3 regions of the Xenorhabdus sp. SGI 60 genome follow, and region 1 is predicted to be linked to each of the others. Evidence: riboswitches for the same ligand, from Rfam matches in the RefSeq annotation. Region 1 holds a riboswitch; each other region holds the start of a gene.
What was found. A riboswitch is a leader RNA that binds a small molecule or an ion and turns the genes downstream of it on or off. The one in region 1 is predicted to bind thiamine pyrophosphate.

Region 1 (10,123 bases):
GCAGCAAGTGCCTGATATGGAGCTTGAGATTTTTGTGCATGGCGCGCTTTGCATGGCTTATTCCGGCCGTTGCCTGTTATCGGGCTATATCAACAAGCGCGATCCCAATCAGGGCACTTGCACTAATGCCTGTCGCTGGGAATACAATGTGCAGGAAGGCAAGGAAGATAGTGTTGGTAATATTGTCCATATGCACGATCCTATTCCGGTTAAAAACATTGAACCAACGCTCGGCCAAGGTGCACCAACGGATAAAGTCTTCATGATAGAAGAAGCCAAACGTCCTGGCGAATATATGTCAGCGTTTGAAGATGAACATGGTACTTATATCATGAATTCCAAAGACTTACGCGCCATTGAACATGTGGAAAGATTAACCAACATGGGGGTTCACTCACTGAAAATCGAAGGCCGTACCAAATCTTTTTATTATTGTGCCCGCACCGCCCAAGTATATCGCCGTGCCATAGATGATGCTGCGGCTGGAAAACCCTTCGATCCAACATTGATGACCACATTAGAAGGTTTGGCACACCGTGGCTATACTGAAGGTTTCCTGCGCCGTCATACTCATGATGCCTACCAAACTTACGAATACGGCTATTCCGTATCAGACACTCAACAATTCGTTGGTGAATTTACTGGCAATCGTGTCAACGGACTGGCAGAAGTTGCCGTGAAGAATAAATTTCTTGTCGGGGATCATCTGGAACTCATGACGCCATCGGGCAATATTAACTTCACGTTAGAATCCATGACAAATAAAAAAGGCCAGGCTGTGGAAATTGCGCCGGGTGATGGGCATCTCGTTTATCTCCCTATTCCTGAAGAAATTAAGCTGAATTATGCTTTACTTGTGCGAAACTTAAAAGGTGGTAATACCAGAGCACCTCATCCATATGAATGACAAGTGAAATAATTCGAAATAGGATTTTAAAGAAATAGATCTATTTTTTTAGAAATAGATCACATCAATGCTAATTTATTTCTCGTATTATCAGTTCTGAAAAATAAAAAACTAAAAAATTTTTACTGTAAGACTAGGAACCACCTCCTTGGCTAGCTCAATCTCCCTTGGGCTGGCCTTTTCTTTTACACAAACAAATAAAATCAAAATAATTCAAAGAGTTAATAAAAAGGCCCATCTCCAAAAACATTAAATTAGTTAATGTTTACAAATCCTTATTGGATGTTTATTAGCCTTTTATTAGTAACCATGTTTATAATAATCAAAAAAAACACCTTTTGATAAATAATGTTGGAATTTATTCAGTTTAATGAAGGAATTTTTGAGAAAAAATAAACCAAATTATCCAATTTCTGAATAACTTCAATATTTATCACCACAGCAGATAAATATTATTTTACTTTATAGTCATATAACATGGTTAAATTTTAGCAGCATTTGTCTTAACTGAGCGATCCACTGCGGCTTCCCTTTCCACTTGTCTTGTGATCTGCTCAAATATAAACAACAATCAGTAGCGCCTTTTGCAAACTGGAGTTAATCATGACTGATATCGTTAAGTTGTTAGGAAAAGACGCAGAGAGTTTATTGGAACATCAATGTAATACCATTCCACGTGAAAATCTCTATCTTCCAGGTACAGATTTCGTTGATAGAATCATGCTCGAAAATAACCGCCCCAATACTGTTCTTCGCTCCATGCAAACCTTATTGAATCATGGACGCCTGGCAGGTACGGGTTATCTCTCAATTTTGCCAGTAGATCAGGGGGTTGAACATTCCGCCAGTGCTTCTTTCGCTACCAATCCTCTCTATTTTGATCCCAAAAATATCGTTGAACTGGCGATTGAGGCCGGCTGTAATTGTGTTGCTTCAACTTACGGTGTTCTGGCGTCTGTTTCTCGCCGTTATGCACATAAGATCCCATTTCTGGTTAAGCTTAATCACAATGAAACTTTGACCTATCCCGCCCAATATGATCAAACGTTGTATGCCAGTGTCGAACAGGCATTTAACATGGGTGCCGTTGCGGTAGGTGCAACAATCTATTATGGTTCTCCCGAGTCACGCCGCCAAATAGAAGAAATTTCAGCCGCCTTTGAACGCGCTCACGAACTCGGTATGGTCACGGTGTTATGGGCTTATCTGCGTAATTCCGCTTTCAAGAAAGATGGGGTTGATTACCACACCAGCGCCGATTTAACCGGCCAGGCGAATCATCTGGCCGCAACGATCGGCGCCGATATCGTTAAACAAAAAATGGCTGAAACTAATGGTGGTTATACTGCTATTGGGTTCGGGCATACAGATAAACGCGTCTATAGCAATTTGACCTCTGAACATCCGATTGATCTCGTTCGTTATCAAATTGCTAACTGTTATATGGGACGCGCTGGATTAATCAATTCAGGTGGTGCTTCTGGAAACAATGACTTAAGTGATTCTGTCCGCACTGCCGTTATCAATAAACGTGCCGGAGGAATGGGATTGATCCTTGGCCGCAAAGCGTTCAAGAAATCGATGAAAGAGGGCGTTGAGTTAATTCGCTCCGTACAGGATGTTTATCTCGATAAGAAAATTACCATCGCTTAATCCATTAGATTCAGTACGTTCAAAATGGGGATCTCGCATCCCCATTATTCAAAAATTCACCACCATTGATGAAAATGGTGGACTGGTCCAATGCCATGACCAACCTGCAAACTATCCGCCTGCATCAGCGCCTTTTGTAAATATGTTTTGGCAACCGGCAACGTACTTTGCCAATCAGAGTAGGGGCGCAATGCAGCAAGTGCTGCGGATAAAGTACAACCCGTTCCATGAGTATGCCGTGTATTGACTCTGGGAGCGCTAAAACGCCACTCCCCTTCCGAGGTAAAAAGCCAATCCGGGCTTTCCTCATTATTTAAATGTCCGCCTTTCAATAAAACGGCCTGGCATCCCATTGAACGTAATGCACGCCCCTGCCATAACATTTCATCTTCAGTATTGGCAATATCACATCTCAATATAGCTGCTGCTTCCGGTAAATTAGGGGTGATCAAAGAGACGATCGGCAGTAATTGCTCTACCATTACGGAAACAGACTCTGGTGATAACAAAGGATCACCACTTTTCGCTACCATAACAGTATCCAATACAATGTAAGGAATAGGATAACGCTGCAACGACTCTGCTATTACAGCGATATTAGCCGCATTCGACAACATACCAATTTTGGCACTGTCGATCCTGACATCTGAAAGCACGGATTCTAATTGGGCAGCAACAAAGAGGGGAGCAAGTTCATAAACGGATTGTACACCCAGTGTATTTTGCGCAACCAACGCAGTGATAACTGTCGTACCGTAGGCCCCAAGCGCAGAAAAGGTTTTTAAATCGGCTTGAATGCCGGCACCACCGCCAGGATCGGTTCCTGCGATAGTCAGTGAATTAATTCTCATTATGGTGATTCCTACCACCAGCTAAAGAAAAGCGGGTATCGGAATAAGAGATATACCATGACTTCCCTACGCTGGCATTATCCAGATCAGGTAATACGGGTACTTCTCAGTTCAATAAAGAACGCCCCGAGTCAAAAAAAATCACTCCATTAGTACCCCAATAGAGTGATATTTGCAATAGGTTATCGCCAGATAATAAAACTAAACTAACGATAAATAGATTTAACCAGCAATCGAATAGCAGCTAAATTAAATTTATTACTATAAAGTTTTAACGTTTGCAGCAGCAGGACCTTTAGGACCATCCTGAATTTCAAACTCAACTTGTTGGCCTTCAGACAATGTTTTAAATCCATCTTTCGTAATGGCAGAAAAATGTACAAATACATCTTTGCTACCGTCAGATGGAGTAATAAAACCAAAACCTTTAGACTCGTTGAACCACTTCACAGTACCAGTGATTTTTGCCATTTCAAAAATTTCCTTTGAATCACTTTATTAGCCTATTGGCATAAAAATAAACAAACCAGTATTAGTTACTGTTATTTATTAACAGAACTGTACTTCGTTTACCCATGTGTTTTATCACATACTCTTTATATAATCGCAAGCCATTTTTTTCAGGTGCTGGAGACAACGCACATATTTAAAACTCTCAATTTCTATTCCGAATTGAAATTACTCCATAACCTTTAAGTCACGTAACCCTATGAATATAGGTAAAAAGAAAAATTCACCCAAAGCAATATCTTTAATAAGATTAATATATAATATTGTTTTACATATCAGTTATGGTGTAGACCAGAGAGTTATCGTTATACAAAATTCATTTTAGATAGCTGTAAAAATTATGGCTAATTTCACTTATTATTTTTGAACATACAATATAGTCGTTTTACCTGTAACCAGCTTACTTTTTGTTTATCATTTGTTAAATATTATTCAATTATAATATTTGTGGGATAATTTTTTACTATTCATCTATACGATTTATTGATTTCATAAAGTACATTTTGCTGGAGTAGTTAGCGTTTAAAATGAAACTACATTGTCAAAAAAGAGTATAAATATTCTTATTCTGAATTATGGAGAAAATACAGAAATAATATTTTATTAAAAATAGAATTCACCAGATAATGGCGTTTAGTTACATAAAATAACGCTAATGTATTATTTAGCACTGACAATAACAATCAGCCGGGCATAATACCCGGCTGAAAAAACATGGCATGGATTGGCAACTAATCTGCTTATCTCTTGGCTTTCTTTGAGCGAACAATCAAATAACCAATCCATAAGACACCTATCCAAAACGGCATCAAGATGACTGAAATACGAATTGGTGGCATCGTTAGTATAATAACAAGAATGAATGCCAGGAATACTAAACACAGATAGTTTCCAAATGGATACCACAGTGCCTGAAATTTCGTCTTGACACCTTCTTTATCTTTAGCTGAACGGAATTTCAAATGAGCACAACAAATCATAATCCAGTTAATGACCAGAGTTGTTACCACTAATGCCATTAACAACTCAAATGCCTTACCGGGTATAACATAGTTAATCAATACACCAATTGATGTTGCCAGCGCTGATAAACCAATAGACAAGACAGGCACATTGCGTTTGTTAACTTTTGTGAGTGCATAAGGCGCATTACCTTGTTTAGCCAAACCATACAACATCCGGCTATTACAATACACACCACTGTTATAAACAGACAACGCCGCCGTTAGTACCACCACATTCAGCACATTCGCTACCCAGAAGTTATCCAGATCATGGAAAATCAAAACGAATGGGCTGCCGCCTTCTACCACCTTCTCCCACGGGTACAACGACAGCAAAATAGCCAATGAACCGATATAGAACAGCAAGATGCGATAAACAACCTGGTTAGTGGCTTTTGGGATATTTTTCTCAGGATTTTCTGCTTCTGCTGCGGTAATGCCTACCATTTCCAGCCCACCAAATGAAAACATGATCACAGCCAGCGCCATAATCAAGCCAGAAATCCCATTTGGCATAAAGCCGCCCTGCTGCCACAAGTTGGTGATACTTGCCTGTGGGCCACCATTACCGCTAATCAGCAAATAACTTCCAAAGATAATCATCCCGACGATGGCACTGACTTTAATGATAGAGAACCAAAATTCGGTTTCACCATATAACCGAACATTAATTAGATTGACGAGATTAATCAGTACAAAGAATATTGCGGCAGAGATCCATGTTGGAATTTCCGGCCACCAATATTGGATATACATACCAACAGCCGTTAATTCTGCCATTCCAACCAAAATAAACATTGCCCAATAATTCCAGCCTGCCAGAAAACCGGCAAAATTCCCCCAATATTTATAAGCAAAGTGGCTAAATGACCCCGCGACTGGCTCTTCGACAACCATTTCGCCCAGTTGTCGCATAATTAAAAATGCGATAAACCCACCGAGCGCATACCCAAGGAGCACTGAAGGCCCTGCCATTTTAATGGTTTGGGCAACACCTAAAAATAACCCCGTGCCTACTGCACCGCCGAGAGCAATAAGCTGAATATGTCTGTTCTTTAAACCACGCTTAAGCGTAGATTGTTGTTCTTGTTGTTCTGCCATCTAATCCTCTTTTTACGATGCTTAGAACCCGTCTCATTAGAAGTTGTTTTATTTGTTGTTTTGAACCTTTGTACCTGAATAGAGCCAGAAATTCTCCTACTCTTCTCAAATTGAGCAAAATTTGTTGAGTTCAAATTTTCTCAACATAATTCCTTCAACATATTATATGTTATTGAGTTATGTACTAATTTAACGCAATATTGAGTTTGTTAATTCGTATCAAGTGGATATTAAAACACCATTTACAAAGAATGAATACTGCGGATGCATATTAACACACATGCAGACAAAATATGGTTGATTGAATGTCAAAAAGGCAAGTATCGGGTGATGGAACAAACACCTAATTCGAACACATCATTACCTTGCTCACAATGTACATCCAACGCTAACAAATACAAAAACAGACATATCAATATCAAGCACAGAGCTAAAAGGATTTTTTTAGTATTCAATGAGGTCACCTTAGGATTATTTCATTGTAGTTAACTTTATAATAAAATATTATAGGGAGTAATCATATGATAGAGTGATAATAGTGTATTAAAATTTTTTATCTAATCACTGTCCTCCCTATTAATGATGGGTTTTGTCATCTTGAAAAGAAGTTGTGTATACTTCCCCAACCTTCAACCAATTTAAAATTGTAATGGCACAAGATAACCACTTAGCACTTGTATGCGCACTGAGTAAATGGATAGAAAACCATCTTGGCCGTGTCATTCATCTTGAAGAGCTTGCTGCTTATTCTGGCTATTCACTTTGGCACATGCAGAAAATATTCAAGGAAGTTACCGGCATATCTCTTGGGAAGTACATCCGCCAACGACGCTTGGCTGGCGCTGTTTATCTGTTGAAAAATAGTTCGTTGCCTATTTTTGATATTGCCCTGGATTTCGGGTTTGGCTCTCAATCCCATTTTACCTATATGTTCCGTAAAGAGTACGGCATTACGCCTTATGATTTTCGCCAAAGTACAGATATTGAACTTGAAGTTAAGCTTCCACTACATTTAACTTACAACTGCGAATCTTAAAACCTGGTATCGTTAGCGGCCATTCATCATGGCCGCCATGTCTCAACTTACTTATATCCACTACTTTCTCTTTCCAAAAAACACCATTTTGTTTCTATATATTAAGCATAAATCGTTATTGATATTTTTCTACCAATGCCAGAGCTATCGCTTCCGTTTCTGCATCGGGAATGCCATTAATGTCTGACGGGCGAAAATGCATCTGAAATGCTTGAATCGTTTTATAAGTGGCGCTATCCAAAACGCCTGTTTGAGGAATACTATAACCATAAAGGGCCAGTGCTTTCTGAACTGATATTACTGACGCCAGCATACCCGGTGCTCTACCCGCCAAATATTTATTCACTGTTGCATGATCGGGCCAAGCGCCAATCCCCTGTTCATAAAGTTCACGCCACGGAAAAACAGGCCCAGGATCTTCTTTTCTCAGTGGTGCAATATCGCTATGACCCACAACATTCACAGCCTGGATCTTATGCCTGTGCATAATATCTTTTGCCAATCTGATAATTGCGTCAATTTGTGATGGGTGATATGAACACCACTCTTTTTTAATAAACTCTTGTTTAAAGCCGCAATTAACAATTTCTATACCAATAGAATAGCGGTTCAAGCTTTGGTATCCATTCCACTCACTCTTTCCCGCATGCCATGCCCTTTCCTTTTCTGAAACCAGTTGGAAAATAATCGGCTCTTTATCCTGATATCTCGGTTGCGAAGGAATAAGGTAATGAATACTAACGCGGCCTCCCGTTAATTCCCGTAAAGATCTTTTATCATCTAACGCGGTATAGTGAAGGACAAGAAATCTAATTGAGTCAATACCTTGCTTGGTCGAATAAGGATAGGAATAGTCAACAATATAACCATTTCTATCTTTTAGCTTAGGGGAATAAGAACAACCAATCAACAATGTGATAAATATGCATATTATTAATCGTTTTATCATGATCGGTCAGCTATTTTACGGAAAAAGATAACATTATGATGATTATATATTAGATGAAACAAAAAGAGATGTGGTGTTCTTTTACTTATCCGCATGTTTTTAAGAACAAATAAAAGCCAGCTATTCGCGGAACGAACGAATAGCTGGCTAATAAAGTTACTTGATACGAGTCATCTTGTGTTACTGATATCCTATAGACATTTCAGTATCAGCAATTACTCTTCTCACCGTTATGCGGTGCATCATTATCCCAAATACCTTTTTCAACTTGCTGTTGGATCTCTGGGTAGCTATTAATATTGAATGTCGGTAATTTGCCTGATTTTCTCTGCTGGTTATAATCTTTCGCCAGTTTCACCGCGATACCTGACAACATGAATATGGCAATCAAGTTAACAATAGCCATACACGCCATTGATAGGTTAGCCATATTCCAAACCAGAGGTACGTCTGCCAATGTACCAAACATTACCATACCCAACGCAGCCAACCGCAGAATAAATAAGCCAGCAGTGTGGTTACGCTCCAGGAATATCATATTGCTTTCAGCATAAGCGTAATTGGCAATAATCGACGTAAAGGCAAAGAAGAAAATAGCAATCGCAACAAACATCGTTCCCCAATGTCCAACCGCGGATGATAATGCTCGCTGAGTTAATTCAATTCCACTGATCGCAGTAACGTTTTCGTTAAGAACACCAGAAGAGAGGATGATCATCGCCGTCGCACTACAGATAACGATGGTATCCATAAATACCCCCAACATCTGCACATAACCCTGAGAGGCCGGATGGGGTGGATATGGAGAAGCTGATGCTGCCGCATTTGGTGCAGAACCCATCCCCGCTTCATTCGAGAATAATCCGCGTTGAACCCCCTGAAGCATTGCCTGGGAGATGCCGTAGCCTAATGTTCCCGCTATCGCTTCCTGAATGCCAAAGGCACTCTTGATAACCAGTGCAAATACCGCTGGGATACGTTCAATGTTGTGACCAACAACCCAAAGTGCCAGGATAAAATAGGAAATTGCCATAAAGGGTACAACCAATTCCGCGACCCGAGCGATAGAACGCAGCCCGCCGAAAATAATTACACCACTGATAATGACTAATACGATACCGACATAAATTGGTTTGATATTAAAAGCAAAGGCAGCCGCTTCCGCAATTGAGTTTGCCTGAACAGCATTAAATACAAGACCAAACGCGATAATAAGGAAGAATGAAAATAGAATTCCCATCCATCGCTTCTTCAACCCTCTTTCCATGTAGTAAGCCGGGCCACCGCGATAATTTCCTTGATCGTCTTTCGTCTTGTACAACTGGGCAAGCGTGCTTTCCACAAAGGCAGTCGCCATACCAATAAATGCCACTACCCACATCCAAAAAACAGCCCCTGGTCCACCGGCAGTAATTGCAATAGCAACGCCTGCTAAGTTACCGGTTCCTACACGAGCAGCAAGGCTGGTACACAAGGCCTGAAAAGATGAAATGCCAGAATCATCCGACTTATTACTATTTCTCAGAACTGAAAACATGTGGCCAAAGTGGCGAAGTTGTATAAAACCAAAACGCAGTGTGAAGTAAAGACCAACCCCAAGGAGAAGGTATATCAGTACATAGTCCCAAAGAATGTTGTTAATGAAGTTAATCAGATCCGTCAAGATATTTTCCCCTTACTAATTAGCAAACATTAGCTGACCATAGCGCCGTATTCGGCGAAATTTTATTGTGCTTAATTCCTTTTATAATTAACAAGTAACATAATTCTGTATACGAAAAACACAGAGATACAAGCCATTAAAGCGAAAAGAATGTAACACAATATTTATTTCAATGGGTAACTTTTAATGAAATTTTTACATTTACTTTAGCGTTATTGAACATTTGTTTTGATATCCATAAACGCTTCATTTCTTATTTCAAGCCACCTAATTATATTTTTAGCGCAAAAAACGCGCAGTAATTTTCTTCCCATATATAAGCAAGAAACATAAATAAATTAACAATTGGACTTAAAATACGAAACCAGTTGGCAACTAAAATACAACCTATCAAAACCAGCGTCAATCTAATACCTATTCCAATGCCCACAATATATAGAGCATATGTT
Region 2 (10,123 bases), 2.2 Mb from region 1:
CTATACTCTAGGCGTCATCGCGAGTTACGGCATGACATCTAATTTAAAAATAAGGAGATATCATGAGCAAATTACAACGTGAGGTCATGATTCCAATTTATTGATAGTGACGAATGTTCAAATAATACCCAATGACTCTGTCATGCATTTCTATGGATTTTGAAAAAGATAAGGTCTTGCGAGTCAGTCTTGCCAAATGCTGACGAAGATTCAGGTTATGCCTCTCTATGCGTTGTGTATAACGCTTGCTGACCACATGCAGTTTACCGGCCAGTATTTTTTCATAACTTCTCCAACCATCTGTCATATAGACCACTATGTTAAAAGGCGCCAGCAAAGCCATCAGACGCCCCAAGGTCCTCTTTGTTCTCGGGCCAAAAACATGGGCGATCACTTTTCGTCTTATCCTGTCGTAGGCATAAAAGAGCCAGCGGGGCTGATTCTTTGACTTCACGTACGACCACTGCTCATCCATTTCACAGCAGACAATCACTTCAGTGCCAGGAGCAATGGTTTCGGTTACCGATTTGGGTTTGAGCTTTTTAAATGGCGAAGAACGGTATTCAGGCCAATTCCCATCACTCGTGCTGTCGCCCGACATCCCATGCCATTCATGGCCATATCGACGATTTGTTTATGTGTACCGGGACGACAAGCGGCATAAGTGAATTCGAGTTGCCAGGAGTGACGGCAGGATTGGCAAAGATAACGTTGCTGACCAGAACGTGAGCGCCCATTACGGTGGATCCCTTTAACTGCACAACAAGAGGGACAGGTCACATCAATCTTTGCCATCTGAATGTTCTCCAAATAGGCATACTATACATGATTCAATAAATTGATGTCACGACCGACCAATAGCATCAAAAAATTCATGTTGAGGCTTTAGCTGATTAATTCCCACATTCCCCCTTAGAGATGCACGATAAAGTGATGGGAACGTTTATTGAGCGTGAATTCTATCTCAGGTAATAAATCTAACTATTGGGAGCATGACCCTCGAATCAAGCCTCCCAAACCCTGTGATTCCATAAATTCGGCTGACAATACTTTTACTTCATGGCTGGTTTCAGCTTTCAAAATCAACTCAATAAGATGCTCAAGTTCTTTGGCATCCAAGTGACGCAATAAATACTTAATACGCGGAATACTGTGACCACTCATGCTCAGGCTACGGTAACCTAAGCCAAGCAATATGAGTGTCTCCATAGGTAAACCTGCCATTTCTCCGCATATGCTAATCGGGAGATCAAGACGCTGGCATTCATCAAAGGCGAATTTCAAGGCCCTAATCACCGCAGGATGCAAATTATCATACAGCGAAGAGACGTGGGTATTATTGCGATCCACCGCAAGCAAGTATTGGGTTAAATCATTCGTGCCAATAGAAACAAAATCAATCCGCTTCTTTAATTGAGGCAGCAAAAAAATGGCAGAGGGAACTTCAAGCATAATACCAACCTGGGGCATTGTGATTGTTTCAGCCAGCGTTTGCTCTACTTCAATTTTTGCTCTCTCAATCAGTTTTCGGGCTTCATCAATTTCTTCAATACTGGTCACCATCGGCAACAGTATTTTTAAATTGCCCGTTTGTGCACTGGCTTTTAGCATCGCCCGCAGCTGAATCAGGAATATTTCCGGTTGATCCAGCGTGATGCGAATGCCTCGCCATCCCAGACAAGGGTTTTCTTCATTGATAGGCATATAAGGAAGTTGTTTATCAGCGCCAATATCCAGGGTCCTCAATACCACTGGCTTTTCAGGAAAAAGTTCCAGTATCTCTTGATAGCGATTTTTTTGCTCATCTTCTGATGGAAAACCGCTATGCAACATAAAAGGAATTTCTGTGCGGTACAGCCCAATGCCATCAATATTGTCTTCTATCTGTCGTTCATGTTTCAAACTCAAGCCCGCGTTGAGCTGCACCAGAACCCGTTCTCCGCTTTTTAGCCGTGCTTGCTTCTGCTGTTCACATTCCGCCAGCTTACTGAGGACCTGTTCCTCCTCAATGATTTGTTGGTATTCTTTAGCAATCAGAGGCGCCGGTTCAATAAAAACCTCTGCGCGATAACCATCCAGAATAAGTGTCCGATTGTGTAATAGCTCAGGCTGGATATCCGCTCCCATGATAGCCGGAATTCCCATCGCACGAACCAATATTGCAGAATGAGAATGAGTCGCGCCATCTCGTACAATCACACCAACCAATTGATCTTGTGGCAACTCAGCCAACAAGTTAGCACTGAGTTCATCAGCAACCAGTATAAAACGCCCCGGCCACTGCCTGATTCCCGTAGCGGAACCACTCAGATGAAACAACACTCGCTGACCGAGCGTCCGCAGATCCGATGCCCTCTCGCGCATATAAAGATCTTGCAAGCTGGCAAACTGTTCAGCATATTTTTCAATCACAGTTTTAATCGCCCATTCCGCTACAAAACCGTTATCAACGGTACAAAACAGATCCCGCTTGAGTTGAGGATCATTTAATAGATGGGAATAGAGATCGAAAATGGCGGCGCTTTCTTTCTGTGAACTGGCAGTAAAGCGCTTGCTAATACGACGGCATTCCGCGGTTGCTTCTTCAAGCGCCAAAGTCAGTCTGGAGCGTTCAGCCTGATAATCCAGCGTCAATGCTTCAGTCACTTGCTCCAACAACGGTTGGGAGCGATCTTGCCATCCCTGTGCCATAACAATGCCATTAGAAATAGCAAACGCCTTAATGCGGGTCTGGCGATACTGGCCGAACAACCCTTTGGTTTGCGCCTGAGCGAGAACAGCAGCAAGTTGCATCGCCAGTGTCACCATGAAAGATTCTTCACTTTCATCAAATAACCGTCGCTCATATTGCTGGACAACGAGTATTCCCTGCAATTGGCGACGATAAATAATCGGTACACCTAAAAAAGCCCGCAGACTTCCTTCTCTTACTTGGGGAATATATTTAAAACTGGGATGATCACGGACATCAGCGAGATTAATTAATTCAGACAAACGCCCAACTTGCCCCACTACGCCTTCATCAAAGGCGAGACTAATTGCTTGCCCCCTGGGTTTTCTCAACCCCTTGGTTGCCATCAGGTAATAACATTGCCGCTGATGATCCGCCAAATAAATAGAGCAGACATCCGTGTTCATTGCCCGGCACGTTTCATTAACCAATAACTCAAGCGCTTCAGATAAATTAGCTGCCATCGCAACCTTTTCAACAATTTCCCGTAAGCGCATGAGCATAGCAATAACCTAACTTTTTCTACGACGATGTAAATAAGGTGAATGGAATAATGAAGCCGACTCCTGCGTTGACATCACAATAAAAGAGAATTCTTTCATCACGCGGCGATAGACATCGCGTTTAAAAGAAACGACCTGCCGGACAGGATACCAATAACTGACCCAACGCCAACCATCAAATTCCGGTGTCTTACTGCGCTGCACATTAATATCCGCTTCATTACACAATAACTGTAATAAAAACCAACGTTGCTTTTGCCCAATACAAACAGGCTTTGTATCCCAACGCACCAAACGCTTGGGTAATTTGTAACGCAACCAACTCCGGGTTGAGGCAAGAACCCGTACATCTTTGCGATTTAAACCAACTTCTTCGAACAACTCGCGATACATTGCTTGCTCTGGTGATTCCCCAGGATTGATACCCCCTTGAGGAAACTGCCAGGAATGCTGCCCATAACGGCGGGCCCACAGAACTTGCCCTTGGCGATTACAAATTACAATTCCTACATTCGGGCGGTAGCCATCATCATCGATCACCAGACTACCTCTCGGTATAACAAATTTAAAAAGATAGCCAATTGTTTCACACTCATCTCGAGCGGTAAACCTCTATGATTAGACTTTGCAGACGTAGCCGAAGTCTCTACAATACTGCTATCTCAACGGGGTACGGCTGTCGCAAAACAGTACTGCTGAGAACAAACCCGTCGAACCTGAACCGGTTAGTACCGTCGTAGGGATTTGAGGCGCTACTCATTGATATAATAGATGTCATTTTCATTTAGCACCTTCTCAGATCCTTTGCTATCTGCTAATAACAAACATTAAGTGATTGATGTATATAATTATCAATATTGCTAACTATTGATATATGCAACTATAGGAGAGCAAAGTGTTTACGAAATTATTTTCCCGCTTTATGGCTATCAGCCTGCTGTCTATTGCTACCAGTGTTTTTGCTCAGACAGGCCAGGCAAAACCTACCCTGACAGTTTATACTTATGATTCATTTGCCTCTGAATGGGGACCAGGGCCTGCCATCAAAAAAGCCTTTGAGGCAGAATGTGGCTGTGAACTGAAACTAGTTGCGTTGGAAGATGGCGTCTCCTTGCTGAACCGTTTGAGAATGGAAGGCAAAAAAACACCCGCAGATATTATACTGGGGTTAGATAACAACCTGATTCAAGCCGCTCAACAAACCGGATTATTCACACCAAGTCACGTCGATACCTCAAAACTGAAATTACCCATTGCATGGCACAACACGACGTTTATTCCTTACGATTACGGTTATTTTGCCTTTATTTACAACAAAAATACCCTGCTTCATCCCCCCAAAAGTATGGATGAATTAATCAATAACCACCAGAATTGGAAGATTATTTACCAAGACCCACGTACCAGCACGCCGGGTTTAGGGCTATTGCTCTGGATACAAAAACTCTATGGCAACAAAGCCGCTCAGGAGTGGCAAAAAGTGGCTCCAAAGACACTCACTGTTACTAAAGGCTGGAGTGAAGCCTATGGCCTGTTTCTGAAAGGTGAAGGGGATATGGTGTTGAGCTATACCACATCACCTGGCTACCACATTATGTCAGAGAAAAAAGATAACTACGCCGCCGCTATTTTCAAGGAAGGACATTACTTGCAAATTGAAGTGGCCGCTCAGGTAACCTCAAGCAAACAGCCAGAACTGGCACAGAATTTTTTGAATTTCATGCTTTCTCCGGCATTTCAGCAAGTCATTCCAACAACCCAATGGATGTATCCTGTCATTGATATCCCTTTACCCGACGTTTTCAAACAACTTCCGGTTCCTGAGAAATCCCTGCAATTCAACGCAGATGATGTGGCAAAACACCGTACAAAATGGATACGTACATGGCAAAGTGCTGTCAGCCGTTAATCGCGGGTTGGTTATTGCCGGGGGTTCTTGCCTCCGGCCTGTTAATGATGGTTGCCCTGTCGGCGTTCGGGGCGCTGTGGTTCAATGCACCTGAAAGCCATTGGCAGACATTTTTGCATGACAGTTATCTCTGGCATGTCATTCTATTCACCTTCTGGCAGGCATTTCTCTCTGCCGTTTTATCGGTAACACCGGCCATTTTTCTGGCTCGGGCACTGTACCGTCGTTGTTTTCCAGGAAAGACTCTCTTTCTGCGCTTATGCGCCATGACATTGATTCTCCCTGTTTTGGTTGCCCTGTTTGGCATTCTCACCGTTTATGGTCAGACCGGCTGGCTGGCGAATCTTTGCCAATGGATAGGCGTTGAATATCGTTTTACACCTTATGGGCTACAAGGCATTTTGTTGGCACATATTTTCTTTAATATGCCAATGGCAACACGGTTATTGCTGCAATCTCTGGAGAGTATTGCTATTGAGCAGCGCCAACTTGCCGCCCAGCTTGGTATGAGTGAATGGCAACATTTTCGTTTTATCGAGTGGCCTTATTTGCGCCGTCAAATTTTACCGACGGGTGCGCTGATTTTTATGCTGTGCTTTGCCAGTTTCGCGACGGTTCTGGCCCTCGGCGGTGGCCCCGCCGCAACGACCATTGAACTTGCCATTTATCAGGCGCTGAGTTACGACTACGATCTTGGTCATGCTGCCCTGCTTGCCTTGATACAACTTTTTTGTTGCCTTGGCTTGGTGCTGCTGAGCCAAAAACTTAAAGGCGCGCTTTCTGTTGGTTATGGGCATCAACAACAATGGCGTAATCCACAGGATTCATGGCTGCAAAAATTATCTGATGGTTTACTGATTGGCATCGCGTTATTGCTGTTACTTCCCCCTTTATTGGCGGTCATCGTGGATGGCCTGAATCGTGATATTTTAGGTGTCTTAAGCCAACCCGCTTTATGGCAAGCCCTTACCACGTCCATCATTATTGCAGTAGGTGCAGGATTGCTGTGTGTTATTTTCACCATGATGTTGCTATGGAGTAGCCGCGAATTACGCTTACGCCATTCCCCGCGCTGGGGACAGGCAATGGAAAGTAGCGGATTGTTGATCCTGGCCATGCCGGGGATCGTCCTTGCCACAGGTTTTTTTCTCCTGCTAAACACAACCATTGGTATACCCCAATCACCTTACGGGCTGGTTATCCTGACCAACGCATTGATGGCGATCCCCTACGCATTAAAAGTATTGGAAAACCCCATGCGCGATCTGGCACAGCGTTATAACCCCCTATGCCGCTCCCTCAATATACAGGGAATACACCGCCTGTATTGGATCGAGCTTAAAGCATTAAAAATGCCATTGGCACAAGCGTTGGCTTTCGCCTGTGTATTATCCATTGGCGATTTTGGTGTGATCGCCTTATTTGGCAATGAAGATTTCCGCACTTTGCCTTATTATCTTTCCCAACAAATTGGGGCATATCGCAGTCAGGATGGTGCCGTGACCGCATTTCTGTTGCTCCTGCTGTGTTTTGTTTTATTCACTGTGATTGAACGCTTACCGAGCCGACGCCATGATTAAACTTGAAAATGTCATTTATACTTATGAACACTTTGCCATGCATTTTAATCTGAGCGTCAAAACCGGAGAGCGCATTGCAATTCTCGGCCCTAGCGGGGCAGGTAAAAGTACCTTGTTAAGTTTAATGGCGGGTTTCCAGTTTCCAGCACAAGGTGATATTTGGCTGGATGGCGAAAACCATACGCATACCCCACCTTCCAAGCGGCCTGTTTCGATGCTGTTTCAGGAAAATAACCTGTTTTCCCATTTAACCATCGCACAAAATATTGGCTTGGGATTGCATCCCGGCTTGCGGTTAAGTGCTGAGCAAGAGAAAACGCTGCAACAGATTGCCTCTCAAGTGTCACTGGAAGAGTGTTTATCACGCCTGCCTGCCCAACTTTCAGGTGGACAACGCCAGCGGGCGGCGTTGGCACGTTGTTTAGTCCGCCACCAGCCGATTTTATTGCTGGATGAACCCTTTTCGGCACTTGATCCGGCTTTACGCAATGAGATGCTGGAATTACTGGATCAAGTATGCAGCGAACGACAAATGACTTTACTCATGGTGTCCCATAATCTTGATGATGCCGCCAAGATCGCACCGCGCTCTTTGCTGATTGTGGATGGAAAAATTTATTATGATGGTGCAACAGAGAAGTTGGTAAGTGGAGAGGCGGCGGAGGCGGTGGTTTTGGGAATAATAATTTTATTATATAACTAAATGTATTAATATTTTTGTATTCAATCTCACTGTCCTTAAAAGTATTTATGAGAATTAAATATGAGTAATTATACAGTTATTTATATATTATGACTTTATGACTTTATGACTTTATGACTTTGCCAGTACCAGAAGTGGCCGCATAACTCATATATATCCTATTGAATATTTTTTACATCACCCAACCCCACCTTCTTATAAACAATCAAATTCTCACGATCGCGAGTTGGCCTATGTCCATGCCAAAATAGCGCCATGCCTTCGGGAGCGGGCGCTATTTCTTCGGATAATACAATCAGCCAATCACATTTTTCAGGTGCTTCAAATTTACGCTGTTGTTGATGCAAAACACGGGCAAAATAATAAAGCATTGGCGCTTCAGATTCCCCAATATAATATGACGCCATACAGTCATTATCTTTATATACTCCAGTCAACTTCTGTTTTAAATCAAGAAACGCCTCTTTATATCCCTTGGTATAATCAATCCAGCCAACAAATAGCGTGAATACTAATCCCCAAACAGTAGCAATACCCAAAACCCAATTTTGGGCAGTACGCAAGTCTGGTGATTTAGAGAGGAACCTGTTTTTAGCTATCCATATCGCAGTGATCAAGGCAGCGGCAATAACGATAAATCCCGAAAAATACATTTGATAATCCATTGGCAACCATCGACTAAATGGGGTTAACCAATGTTTATAATCAGTGGAAAAGGACAAAAAATAACAAGCCCATAAAAATATAATCAGGACAGACCAAAATAAGGAAGAAAATAGGGTTAAATATTTATAGATTATTTGCGGTATTTTAATGAATGTTCCTGTCGCCAAGATCGCCATAGGTGCAATAAAGGGCAGTAAATATAATGCACGGCCAGAAGCCGACATTTGCAATAGAATAACCCCTAAAATAACAAAGGCTGCACACAAGAAATAATGTTTATCCGACAGAATTTTAATTGGATTTGTCAATATAAAGAGAAAAGCCAATATTCCTGATGGCAAGGCAAACAACAACACCGCCTCAGGGATCATGGTCAAATTCCCCCTTGCCCCCAGATCTTCAACAGAAAAACCTAAAAAGCGACCGATATTGTTATCCCAAATCCAGATTTTAAATAAATCAGGATGTTCAATAAGTAACATGACAGGCCACGGCAGGATTAAAACCAGCGCAATAATGCCCGACAATAAAGCCCTTAGCCAATATTGTTTGGTTCGGCAATGTTTAAGGAAAACGGGCGCCAAAACAAGACAAATCCATAATAATCCTGGAATAAAGACCCCTTTTGATAAGAGTGTTGCAGCCGTACCGATGATCAACCATAAACAGGAGTAGCCTGTTTTTTCGTTTTTGATTAATCCCAGTAAACCATATAATCCGACAGTTGTACCTGTTATCAATGCGGTATCAGTAAACATATCGTGGCTGTGGCGAACTAATCCAGGTGCACTGGCATACAAAGCAAAAGCTATCCATATTCGACTGTCAGTAAAGTTTTTGACATCAAATACGCGACGTGCCAACAGAATAAAAAAGGAAAAATTGATCATTGAAAAGAATAAAGAAGCGGTTCTGGCTGCATCGTGCATCGGAAGCCAATGGGATAACAAATGAATAAATGAAGTCGCTGTCCAATAATACAAGGGAGGCTTTTCCATAAAAGGTTGCCCCGCATTCATTGTGACCAACCAATTCCCTGTTTCATACATGGTATGAATAATACCAAAACTGTAATTTTCATCTTGTTTCCAAGGGGTATGTCCATAAACGCCTGGCAACAAATACAGCAGAGTAAAAGCAGTAAATAACAGTAATGCTTTGATATCTGTTTGAGTCAATTTATTGGGATTATTCATCAATATTTACCAGATTCAATTAATGTTTCATTTTCTCAGTAAAAAATCGATAGAATATTACCCAATTAATAATAACAACAAAAGTGACTGACATACGAAAAAACAATCAATCTTTCTGATAATTTGAAATGGTTAATATTTCTCTGGTAAGAATTCATTTATTATATTTGGGTTAGACAAATAAATGCAATTTCTAAGAAAGGCAGTCAATTGCTATAGTAAACATCTTTTTCGCCAATACTATGGTTTATACGTATTAAACTTCAAGTTGTCATTGACAACACGCTATGAAACCTGATTTCTCCCTGCTTCGCGGGGAGAAATCACACCATCGACTGACAGTTTTTATGCCTAACATGATTCTGAGCTTAATCCCCCGATAACAGCCAGCATCTCTTCAACTTCCTCATCCATACCTACTTCAACGAAACCCAAGCTAGCATAAAGATTTTTCGCAACGAGATTATTTGGATTATAACTGATTGCTATTGCTTTCAACGGATCTGAGCATCTAATTTCATCAATTGCCAGCGATAGTGCTTTACGCCCAATCCCCTTATTTTGATGATTTTTATCCACCATAAACCGCCAAATTGTTATTCTTTGGTCATCATCGGGCACCCACATGAAAAAACCAACAGGTTCTCCATCCAGACAAATAGCCCGTGTTTGGTATGAAGGAAAAAATTTGGATTGGACAATGGAGTACGCATTTTCTGCAATATAGTCAAGTTGGTCATCAGCAACTGATAGTTCGCAGACAGCGTCATAATTGTTCTTATTGACGTCAGTTAAGGTAATCAACATACATCGCTCCTTGGTGATGCACAATATT
Region 3 (10,123 bases), 1.2 Mb from region 1:
TACCGTACCGCTTTTTTCAAACCCAACATCAGCACCCGCAATGAACTTCGGCGTAAAATCTGGCGTAAAAGATGCAGAAAAAACATCATGGCGGATAACCAGCCGTGATTTCTCTATCTGTTCCTGACGTAATGCCTTTGTATCAATCATAGAATCATTGATGGTATTTTACTGAAAGCCTATGTACTGCTTCAACGAATGCGCCTGCGTGTTCTGGCGGAACATCCTGATGAATACCATGCCCCAAATTGAAAATATGCCCACTGCCCACACCAAAATCGTGTAAAATTGTCGACACTTCTTCTTCAATTCGTGCTGGCTGGGCATATAACATGGACGGGTCCATATTACCCTGCAAGGCGACCTTATCTCCAACGCGCCGACGCGCATCAGCCATATTCGTTGTCCAATCCAAACCAAGCGCATCACATCCTGTCGCCGCCATCGCCTCAAGCCACTGCCCGCCCCCTTTGGTAAACAGGGTAACAGGCACACGACGTCCTTCATGTTCGCGGATCAATCCATCAACAATTTTATGCATGTATTGCAGGGAAAACGCCAGATAATCGCGATGAGACAAAACCCCACCCCAGGTATCGAAAATCATGACAGATTGAGCGCCAGCTTTTATCTGCGCATTCAGATATAAAATAACGCTGTTTGCCAATTTATCCAGTAACATATGCAATGTAGCAGGCTCCGTATACATCATGGCCTTAATTTTGGTAAAAGCCTTGCTGCTTCCGCCTTCAACCATATATGTGGCCAATGTCCACGGGCTACCAGAAAAACCGATCAAAGGAACTTGCCCTGCCAATGCCTTACGAATAGCCCGCACGGCATCCATGACATAGCCTAACTCCAGTTCGGGATCAGGCACAGGCAACTTTTCTACATCAATATGATTCTGAATCGGAGAATGAAAACGTGGCCCTTCTCCCGTTTCAAAATACAGCCCTAATCCCATCGCATCAGGAATAGTCAAAATATCAGAAAACAGGATAGCGGCATCCAGCGGAAAGCGGCGTAAGGGCTGGAGAGTAACTTCACAAGCCAATTCGGTGTTTTTACATAACGAGATGAAATCTCCCGCCGCCTGACGCGTAGCTTTATATTCAGGTAAATATCGACCGGCCTGACGCATCATCCATACCGGTGTGATATCGACGGGCTGACGCAATAAGGCACGCAGATAGCGGTCGTTTTTCAACTCATTCATGACAAGCTCCCTTGATTAATTTATGCACGACAAACACACGAAAAAACTGGTGCAGTTTAACATGCCTGAAATTGAACTTCTGGCATAACCTCCCATAACATGATGATTACTGATGACGGCATAACGCCACCGTATCTTCAATTAAACGGCGAGCAATCGTATCAGGAGGAGGAATCAAGGGAAGATTATCATAACGGTGCCAATCTGCACTGATAAGTTCAGCGGGATCAATATTGATTTCACCGCTCTCATAATCGGCCAGAAAGCCTACCATCAATGAATTCGGGAAAGGCCACGGCTGGGAGGCAACATAACGCAAATTACGGATCTTAATTCCGCTCTCTTCCATCACTTCACGATGCACAGCCTCCTCCAGGGTTTCCCCCACCTCAACAAAACCGGCCAGCACGGTATGGACCCCATTGCGGTGACGCTGGTGTTGTGCCAGCAAGATATGGTCATGACGACGAATACCGACAATGATGCTAGGGGCAATTTGTGGATAGTAATGTTCATGGCAATGGTTGCACAAGCAGGCCCATTCACGCTGACTATGCTGCATCTCATGACCACAGTAACCACAATAGTGATGTGAACGATAAAACTCAGCCAGTTGAACACCACGCCCAACCAACTGAAATAACTTCGCATCCCGATCAGCAATTAAACGAGGAGAGGACATATCTGAAGCCATTTTCTGACGAACCAACCAGACCGTTTCTCCTAACCACTCACCGATGGGTTGTGCCATATGGCCTTGCAATGACCATTGATTGGCACTACCTAAAGGTAACTCCCCTTGTGGTAGCCAAACCCGATTTTCAAGACTGACAATCCACCAGCCTTGTTCTCTACCTGTCAGTTTTTGTTGCATAATCTGTTCCATCATTGGTTATGTGATTTATTACGTCTTCAATCTCGTTATACTAACCGCACTGTTGAATACCCTTCTTAAATAGGAGTCACAGTAATGTCAAAACAAATGCTCCCAAAAACGGAGTTGTAGTTTTCACAATCCCCTTTATACTTTGAGGTGTTTTTTCTTGTCGGAGTGCCTAGCGTTCAACGTATATCACGATGGACACAGGCTGAGACCGTTAATTCGGGATCCGCAGAACCTGATCGGGCTAATACCCGCGAAGGGAACAAGAGTAATCACTCCGCTGCCAGTATTTTGTACATTTATGTAATCATGTACAGATACCAATCAGCCCCAATCATTACTCCCTGCGAGCTCCAGACAAGCAATTTTCTCAACTTAAGCCTGATCAACAATGAGACAGGCGATAACACAGTCAGGAATTTGCTATGTCTAAGTCCAACAATATCGTTATTTCGAATACTGTTATTCCAACGGCTGATATCTCGCCTAAAGCCCATCCAGCGAGGCCACGTAAGGTTCAAAGAGATGCGGCACAAGCATTTATCCATTCCGTTCAAGGGGTCACTTTTCCCAATTCAAAGCGCATTTACCTTGAAGGCTCACGCCAAGATATTCAGGTTCCTATGCGTGAAATCCAACTTTCTCCCACATTCATTGGGGGCACGAAAGAAAAACCCCAATTTGAGGCAAACGAACCTGTCCCGGTTTATGACACTTCCGGCCCTTATGGCGATCCTGCTGCCATACTGGATGTAAGGAAGGGTTTACCTAAGATCCGCCAGCCGTGGATCGATGAACGCGATGATACCGAACCTGTTTCAGTCCTCAGTTCTGATTTTACCCAACAACGCCTTGCTGATGCTGGATTGGATCACCTGCGCTTTCACCATCGCCCATATCCACTGAAAGCCAGGCATGGCAAGCGTGTCACCCAATTGCACTATGCACGCCAAGGGATCATCACACCAGAAATGGAATTTATCGCATTGCGTGAAAATATGGGGCGCGAACGCATTCGCAGTGAAGTTTTGCGCCAGCAACATGCAGGGCAAAGTTTCGGTGCCAACTTACCGGAAAACATCACAGCCGAATTTGTCCGTCAGGAAGTTGCTGCCGGCCGTGCGATTATTCCCGCCAACATTAATCATCCTGAATCTGAACCGATGATTATTGGTCGCAATTTCCTGGTGAAAGTGAATGCCAATATCGGTAATTCTTCCGTCACATCCTCTATTGAAGAAGAGGTAGAAAAATTGATCTGGTCTACCCGTTGGGGCGCAGATACCGTAATGGATCTCTCCACCGGACGCTACATCCACGAAACCCGCGAATGGATACTACGCAATAGCCCGGTTCCCATTGGTACTGTCCCGATTTATCAGGCACTGGAAAAGGTCAACGGCATCGCAGAAAACCTGACATGGGAAATGTTCCGCGATACCTTGCTGGAACAGGCCGAACAAGGCGTGGATTATTTCACTATTCATGCTGGTGTACTGTTGCGTTATGTACCGATGACCGCCAAACGCCTGACCGGTATTGTTTCCCGTGGCGGCTCAATTATGGCGAAATGGTGCCTTTCCCATCATCAAGAAAATTTCCTCTACACCCACTTCCGCGAAATTTGTGAAATTTGTGCGGCCTATGACGTCTCCCTCTCTTTGGGGGATGGATTGCGCCCCGGTTCAATTCAGGATGCCAATGACGAAGCCCAATTCGCAGAATTGTATACTCTTGGTGAGCTGACCAAGATCGCATGGGAGTACGATGTTCAAGTCATGATTGAAGGACCCGGGCATATTCCAATGCAACTAATCCGCCGTAATATGACGGAAGAGCTGGAACATTGCCACGAAGCCCCATTTTATACGTTGGGGCCATTGACGACCGATATCGCCCCAGGTTATGACCATTTCACCTCCGGCATCGGCGCCGCCATGATTGGCTGGTTTGGCTGTGCCATGTTGTGTTATGTCACCCCCAAAGAGCACCTCGGTTTGCCCAATAAAGAAGATGTCAAACAAGGCCTGATTACTTACAAAATCGCAGCCCATGCGGCAGATCTCGCCAAAGGCCATCCGGGGGCACAAATCCGTGACAATGCTATGTCAAAGGCGCGGTTTGAATTCCGCTGGGAAGATCAATTCAATCTGGCACTTGATCCTGACACCGCCCGCGCCTATCACGATGAAACCTTACCGCAGGAATCCGGCAAAGTGGCCCACTTCTGTTCCATGTGTGGGCCAAAATTCTGCTCAATGAAAATCACACAAGATGTACGCGATTATGCAGCAAAACTGGAACAGGAAGCGGGTATGGAACAGATGTCAGAAGCATTCCGTTCCCGTGGCAGTGAGCTATATCACAGTGCGGAGGAGGTGGTACATGAAAAATCAGCCTGATATTTCAATCCGTCCGCAAGCCCCTTTTGCGCCAACAGCACACCGGTTGGGGCTTTATCCTGTGGTGGATTCCCTGACGTGGGTTGAGCGTTTACTGGCAGCCGGTGTCAGCACTCTGCAATTGCGCATCAAAGGGCTGCCGGAAGAACAGGTAGAGAAGGATATTCAGTCCGCCATTGCGCTCGGTCGTCAATATAACGCCCGTTTGTTCATTAATGATTATTGGCATCTGGCAATCAAGCACCAGGCCTATGGCGTTCATTTGGGGCAGGAAGATCTCGATATCGCCAATCTCAATGCTATCCAGCAAGCCGGATTACGGCTGGGCATTTCTACCCACGATCAACAAGAACTGGCGCGGGCAAAATCCCTGCGCCCCTCTTATATCGCACTCGGACATATTTTTCCCACCACCACGAAAGAGATGCCCTCATCACCACAGGGACTTGAAGCATTAAAACATCAAGTGGAGATCACACCGGAATATCCTACTGTCGCCATTGGTGGCATTTCACTGGAACAGGTGCCAGATGTGGTAGCAACGGGAGTTGGTGGCGTGGCACTGGTCAGTGCCATTACAAAAGCGAAAGATTGGCGACAAACAACGACCAGATTACTTCATCTGGTTGAAGGACAAGCGCGGGGGCTTTTATGTTAAATGATCAAGAGTTTATACGTTACAGTCGCCAATTACTGCTGGAAGAAATGGGTCCCGAAGGGCAAGAAAAATTAAAAGCCAGCAAGGTGCTGATTGTCGGCCTGGGTGGATTAGGCACGCCGGCAGTGCTTTATCTTGCGGCGGCCGGAGTGGGAAACCTGTATCTGGCGGATGATGACAAGTTGCATATCTCAAACCTGCAACGCCAGATTATCTATCGCACTGCAGATATTCCTGCCAATAAAGCCCTACTGGCAGCAAAACAGCTGGCTGAACTAAACCCGCAAATCAATATCATTGCACTAACCGAGCGGCAAGATCGTGATTCTTTGGTTCATGCTGTCAGCCAAGTCGATCTGGTATTGGATTGCTGCGACAATATGGCAACTCGTCATGCCATCAATGCTGCCTGTATTGCAGAAAATAAACCACTTATCAGCGGCAGTGCCGTCGGCTTTAGTGGGCAATTAATGGTATTGACTCCCCCTTACCAGCACGGTTGCTATGCCTGCCTCTATCCTCATCAGGAAGAGCCTCACCGGAATTGCCGGACAGCCGGTATCTTAGGTCCCATCGTTGGGATCATCGGCACATTGCAATCATTGGAAGCAATAAAAATGCTGGCTGGTCTCTCTTCTCCCTTAAATGGAAAACTCCGGCTGTTTGATGGCAAACAGCAAAGTTGGAGCACCTTACAGCTTACCCGTTCATTACAGTGCCCAATTTGTGGAACTACCCGATCTACCGATAAAAAACGGTCAGGAAAAGAAGTCGCATGAATATTATCGTCAATGATCAACCCATTACGCTAAGTGCAACCATAACAGTGCAACAATTGCTGGAACATATAGAACGCACGCAATCAGGTACTGCTTTGGCTATCAACCAAACCATTATTCCGCGTTCAGAGTGGCAAACCCATCGGATCAATGACGGGGACACTATCTTGCTGTTTCAAGCCATTGCGGGTGGCTGATATTACCGGAGGTTAATTTTATGTTAAAAATTGCAGATACCACCTTCCAATCCCGTTTATTTACCGGAACAGGCAAGTTTGCCAATGCTGGATTGATGATCGACGCGATCCGCGCCTCTGGCAGCCAATTGGTCACTATGGCGATGAAGCGCATCGATCTCCACGGCAATAATGACGATGGCATTCTCGTACCACTGCAACAGTTGGGTGTCAAACTGCTACCCAATACTTCTGGAGCCAAAACCGCAGAGGAAGCCATATTTGCCGCTCGCCTCGCACGGGAAGCGTTGGGAACTCACTGGATTAAATTGGAGATCCACCCCGATGTAAAATACCTGCTGCCCGATCCGGTTGAAACCTTAAAAGGAGCGGAACAGCTAGTCAAAGAAGGATTTATCGTTCTGCCCTATTGTGGCGCTGATCCTGTCCTGTGCCGCCGATTGGAAGAAGTCGGCTGTGCTGCTGTTATGCCATTGGGCGCCCCTATCGGTTCAAATAAGGGGTTACTGACCCGCGATTTTCTACAAATCATCATCGAACAGGCTAACGTGCCCGTGGTGGTGGATGCCGGGATCGGCGCACCGAGTCATGCGTTAGCCGCTATCGAAATGGGGGCGGATGCTGTGCTGGTAAATACCGCCATCGCGGTTGCCCGCAATCCAGTCAAAATGGCGCAGGCATTTAAAACGGCCATTGAAGCAGGCGAACTGTCTCATCAGGCAGGCGTCGCAAACCAAAAATCTCATGCTGAGGCTTCCAGCCCACTGACTGATTTTCTGGGGGTAATATGACCGGCCGAACATTTAGCCAACGCTGGCAACAACTGGATTGGGATGACATCACCCTACGTATCAACAGTAAAACATCCCAGGACATTGAACATGCACTAAACAGCGATCACCTGACGTTGGATGACTTTATGGCCCTGCTCTCCCCTGCGGCATTGCCTTATCTTGAGCGACTCGCCCAACGTGCACAGCAACTGACTCGCCAACGTTTTGGTAATACCGTGGGATTTTTTATCCCACTCTATCTTTCCAATCTGTGTGCCAACGACTGCACTTACTGCGGTTTTTCCATGAGCAATCACATTAAACGCAAGACGCTCAATGAACAGGAGATTGAGGCAGAATGTCTTGCGCTAAAAAAACTGGGATTTGAGCACATTCTGCTGGTGACCGGAGAACACCAAAACAAAGTTGGCATGGCTTATTTTCATCGCTATCTTCCCCTGATCCGCCGCCATTTCAGCTCTGTCTCAATGGAAGTTCAGCCACTGGCGCAAGAGGAATATGCTGAACTGAAAACATTGGGATTGGATGGCGTGATGGTCTATCAGGAAACCTACCATCAGCCCAGCTATCAACTGCATCATTTGAAAGGCAAAAAGCAGGATTTCCACTGGCGACTGGAAACACCGGAACGCCTTGGTCGAGCGGGAATAGACAAGATTGGGCTAGGCGCTTTGATTGGGCTATCCCACAATTGGCGAACAGATTGTTATATGGTGGCTGAACACCTCTTCTTCCTGCAAAAACGGTTCTGGAAAAGCCGTTATTCCATCTCTTTCCCTCGACTACGCCCCTGTGCTGGCGGTATAGAACCCGCTTCTTTAATGAATGAAGCCGAACTAGTGCAATTGATTTGCGCTTTCCGCTTGCTGGCACCCGATGTAGAGCTTTCCCTTTCCACCCGTGAATCACCTTTTTTTCGTGATCACGTTGTTCCTCTTGCGATCAACAATATCAGTGCAGGTTCAAAAACCCAGCCAGGCGGTTATGCCGATGGGCACCACGAATTGGAACAATTCGCTCCCCACGACAATCGTTCTGTTTTTCAGGTCGCCGAAGCTTTGATTAAATCGGGTTTACAGCCCGTCTGGAAAGATTGGGACAATTACTTAGGTCGATAATTTTTGGTAGACAGTTTTTATTTGGGTATGCTGCAATCGCGGCATACCTTCTTATAAGGTGCAAAAATATACTCATAATAGGTAAAAGAACCATCAATGTGCAGGAAAATGCACATTAATGGTTATGATTAGTAGAGAGCTAACTTAAATCATGCAGATGCTTTTTCAACGATGACGTGAGACTAAAGTCTGAAAACCTCACCTGTAAGCCTTCACGTTCTGGTGAGCAACACATCGCCCCGACAAAAATCCGCTGATTGCCAACGGTAAAAGGAGACAATCGCAGTAACGGCCATGCCACGCCATCCGTGGAATACTGCAACCGGATAGCCCCATCATGGTAAGTCAACCGTAACCAGAATTTCTCTGGAGTACCGGGAAAAATCCCCATGGCCCAGTCAGAACATCCATTTGTCAATACACTACCGATGGTTGCCTGCCCATCAGAATGTTCAATGCCCGCTTTTAGCCAATGTTGCTCATCCACCAATAACATAACACCAGCCTGATCATATAATTGTTCAAACTGGCCTTCGATACAAAACTGGAAGGTAAAACCTTCTTCAAGTTTAAAATCATCAATATAGCCACCAAATACATGACCACTATGACGCTGAAAACCATACCATGTATCACGCCAGAAATCGGTTTTATTGTCTGTCGTGACATGAAGCTCATTATCCTGACACCGCCATAAAGCAGGTTCATTCAACCAATAGCATTGCTGCAAATTCATCAATATTTACCCTGTTATTTCCTGGTGGGATTAACCAAACCATATCCCGCTAACAATGAAAGGGAAAGCACAGCTATACAAGCAAAAGCACCATGTAATGTTACCAGATGAGCCAAACCACCAATAATTGCTGGCCCCAGCAAAATCCCTGAATATCCCATCGTAGAAACGGCAGAAACTGCCAACGCATCAGGCATCACTTTCTGTTGACCCGAAGCAGTGAAAAACATCGGCGCCAAATTGGATAATCCCGCTCCTATCATCAGGAAAGAAATGCCCAACTGAATTGGGCTGGTTGCCAGATAGATCAGCACAAACCCTGACGATGCCAAAATCGCACTACCTAAAAATACGCGTCGATATCCACATGCCGCAATGATCTTGTCACCCAAAAATCGCCCCGCAGTCATGGTAATGGCAAACAGCGTATAGCCAAAACCCGCCTGATGACTATTCATGTTATGCACACTACTTAATAAGATCCCGCTCCAATCCAACATGGAACCTTCCATTAAGTAAACCACAAAACAAAGCGAACCAATCAAGATAACAATGCCGCGAGGTAAGGCAAAAAATGGCGTTTCTTCCGTTTCGGCGTTATCCAGCATACCATTCCACGTTGGCAACAATAGCAGAATAACAAGTACCGCTACGGCAATTGTGGCCTGAAATGGCGAGATCCCCAAAAACAACAATAAGCTGACCGTACCAGCTCCCGCAATTCCCCCCAGGCTGAACAATGCGTGAAAGCTCGACATAATCGGTTGGTGGACTCTTTTCTCAATATTAACCGCATGGATATTGATCACCACATCTGTCGCCCCAATTCCCATACCAAATACAAACAAAGCGCAAGCCAGTGTCAATGGGGTAGAGAGCACACTTAGCCCCGGCAATATTAAAATAGCCAATAATGCGAAAAAGGTAAAAATTTTCCGGCAGCCAAAGCGAGTTGCCAACATTCCCGCTATTGGCATCATAATAAAAGAACCGATACCAAACACCAGTATCAGAAGCCCCATTGAACCATCATCCAGACCCAGTCGTTCCTTCACCAAGGGGATCAGCGGCGCCCAACTGGCAATACTGAATCCCGCAATAAAAAATGAAACGCGCGTTGCCATAACAGGCTGCTTTATTGAAGAGACTGTATATTCCTCAGACAATTTGAATCCTCCAATCAATATCCTTCAAAAAACCCTATCTTTTAAACCATAGCTTTTAAACAACGCCTTCCGCCAGAATTGGCAGAAGGCGTCAATTATTGGTCTTCAATAAAAAATCACTTTATATTTATTCCTGAAAACTGGGGAATATCCGTTAGTTTCTCAATAACA

Region 2: linked by a shared signal. The riboswitch ahead of thiB (thiamine ABC transporter substrate binding subunit) and the one ahead of thiD (bifunctional hydroxymethylpyrimidine kinase/phosphomethylpyrimidine kinase) in region 1 are both predicted to bind thiamine pyrophosphate.
Region 3: linked by a shared signal. The riboswitch ahead of thiC (phosphomethylpyrimidine synthase ThiC) and the one ahead of thiD (bifunctional hydroxymethylpyrimidine kinase/phosphomethylpyrimidine kinase) in region 1 are both predicted to bind thiamine pyrophosphate.

What each region holds. Positions count from the first base shown of each region.
Region 1 covers NZ_CP196860.1:1,552,101-1,562,223, reverse strand. The annotation lists gene trhP (prephenate-dependent tRNA uridine(34) hydroxylase TrhP) at 1-907, shown strand, start outside; gene fbaB (class I fructose-bisphosphate aldolase) at 1,511-2,560, shown strand; gene thiD (bifunctional hydroxymethylpyrimidine kinase/phosphomethylpyrimidine kinase) at 2,617-3,411, opposite strand; TPP riboswitch at 3,458-3,550, opposite strand; gene cspE (transcription antiterminator/RNA stability regulator CspE) at 3,673-3,882, opposite strand; gene ACSJJG_RS07510 (amino acid permease) at 4,662-6,026, opposite strand; gene mgrB (PhoP/PhoQ regulatory lipoprotein MgrB) at 6,335-6,490, opposite strand; gene ACSJJG_RS07500 (helix-turn-helix domain-containing protein) at 6,676-7,062, shown strand; gene ACSJJG_RS07495 (N-acetylmuramoyl-L-alanine amidase) at 7,178-8,008, opposite strand; gene ACSJJG_RS07490 (alanine/glycine:cation symporter family protein) at 8,220-9,674, opposite strand.
Region 2 covers NZ_CP196860.1:3,791,788-3,801,910, reverse strand. The annotation lists one part of gene ACSJJG_RS17970 (IS1 family transposase) at 98-546, opposite strand; one part of gene ACSJJG_RS17970 (IS1 family transposase) at 546-795, opposite strand; gene ptsP (phosphoenolpyruvate--protein phosphotransferase) at 982-3,234, opposite strand; gene rppH (RNA pyrophosphohydrolase) at 3,244-3,774, opposite strand; TPP riboswitch at 3,891-3,995, shown strand; gene thiB (thiamine ABC transporter substrate binding subunit) at 4,157-5,143, shown strand; gene thiP (thiamine/thiamine pyrophosphate ABC transporter permease ThiP) at 5,119-6,723, shown strand; gene thiQ (thiamine ABC transporter ATP-binding protein ThiQ) at 6,716-7,426, shown strand; gene ACSJJG_RS17940 (ArnT family glycosyltransferase) at 7,585-9,288, opposite strand; gene ACSJJG_RS17935 (GNAT family N-acetyltransferase) at 9,640-10,095, opposite strand.
Region 3 covers NZ_CP196860.1:349,919-360,041, reverse strand. The annotation lists gene nfi (deoxyribonuclease V) at 1-150, opposite strand, end outside; gene hemE (uroporphyrinogen decarboxylase) at 155-1,219, opposite strand; gene nudC (NAD(+) diphosphatase) at 1,326-2,093, opposite strand; TPP riboswitch at 2,257-2,381, shown strand; gene thiC (phosphomethylpyrimidine synthase ThiC) at 2,528-4,504, shown strand; gene thiE (thiamine phosphate synthase) at 4,488-5,162, shown strand; gene ACSJJG_RS01645 (HesA/MoeB/ThiF family protein) at 5,156-5,941, shown strand; gene thiS (sulfur carrier protein ThiS) at 5,938-6,138, shown strand; gene ACSJJG_RS01635 (thiazole synthase) at 6,159-6,929, shown strand; gene thiH (2-iminoacetate synthase ThiH) at 6,926-8,050, shown strand; gene ACSJJG_RS01625 (DUF1349 domain-containing protein) at 8,190-8,786, opposite strand; gene ACSJJG_RS01620 (MFS transporter) at 8,801-9,910, opposite strand; gene ACSJJG_RS01615 (HAD family hydrolase) at 10,069-10,123, opposite strand, start outside.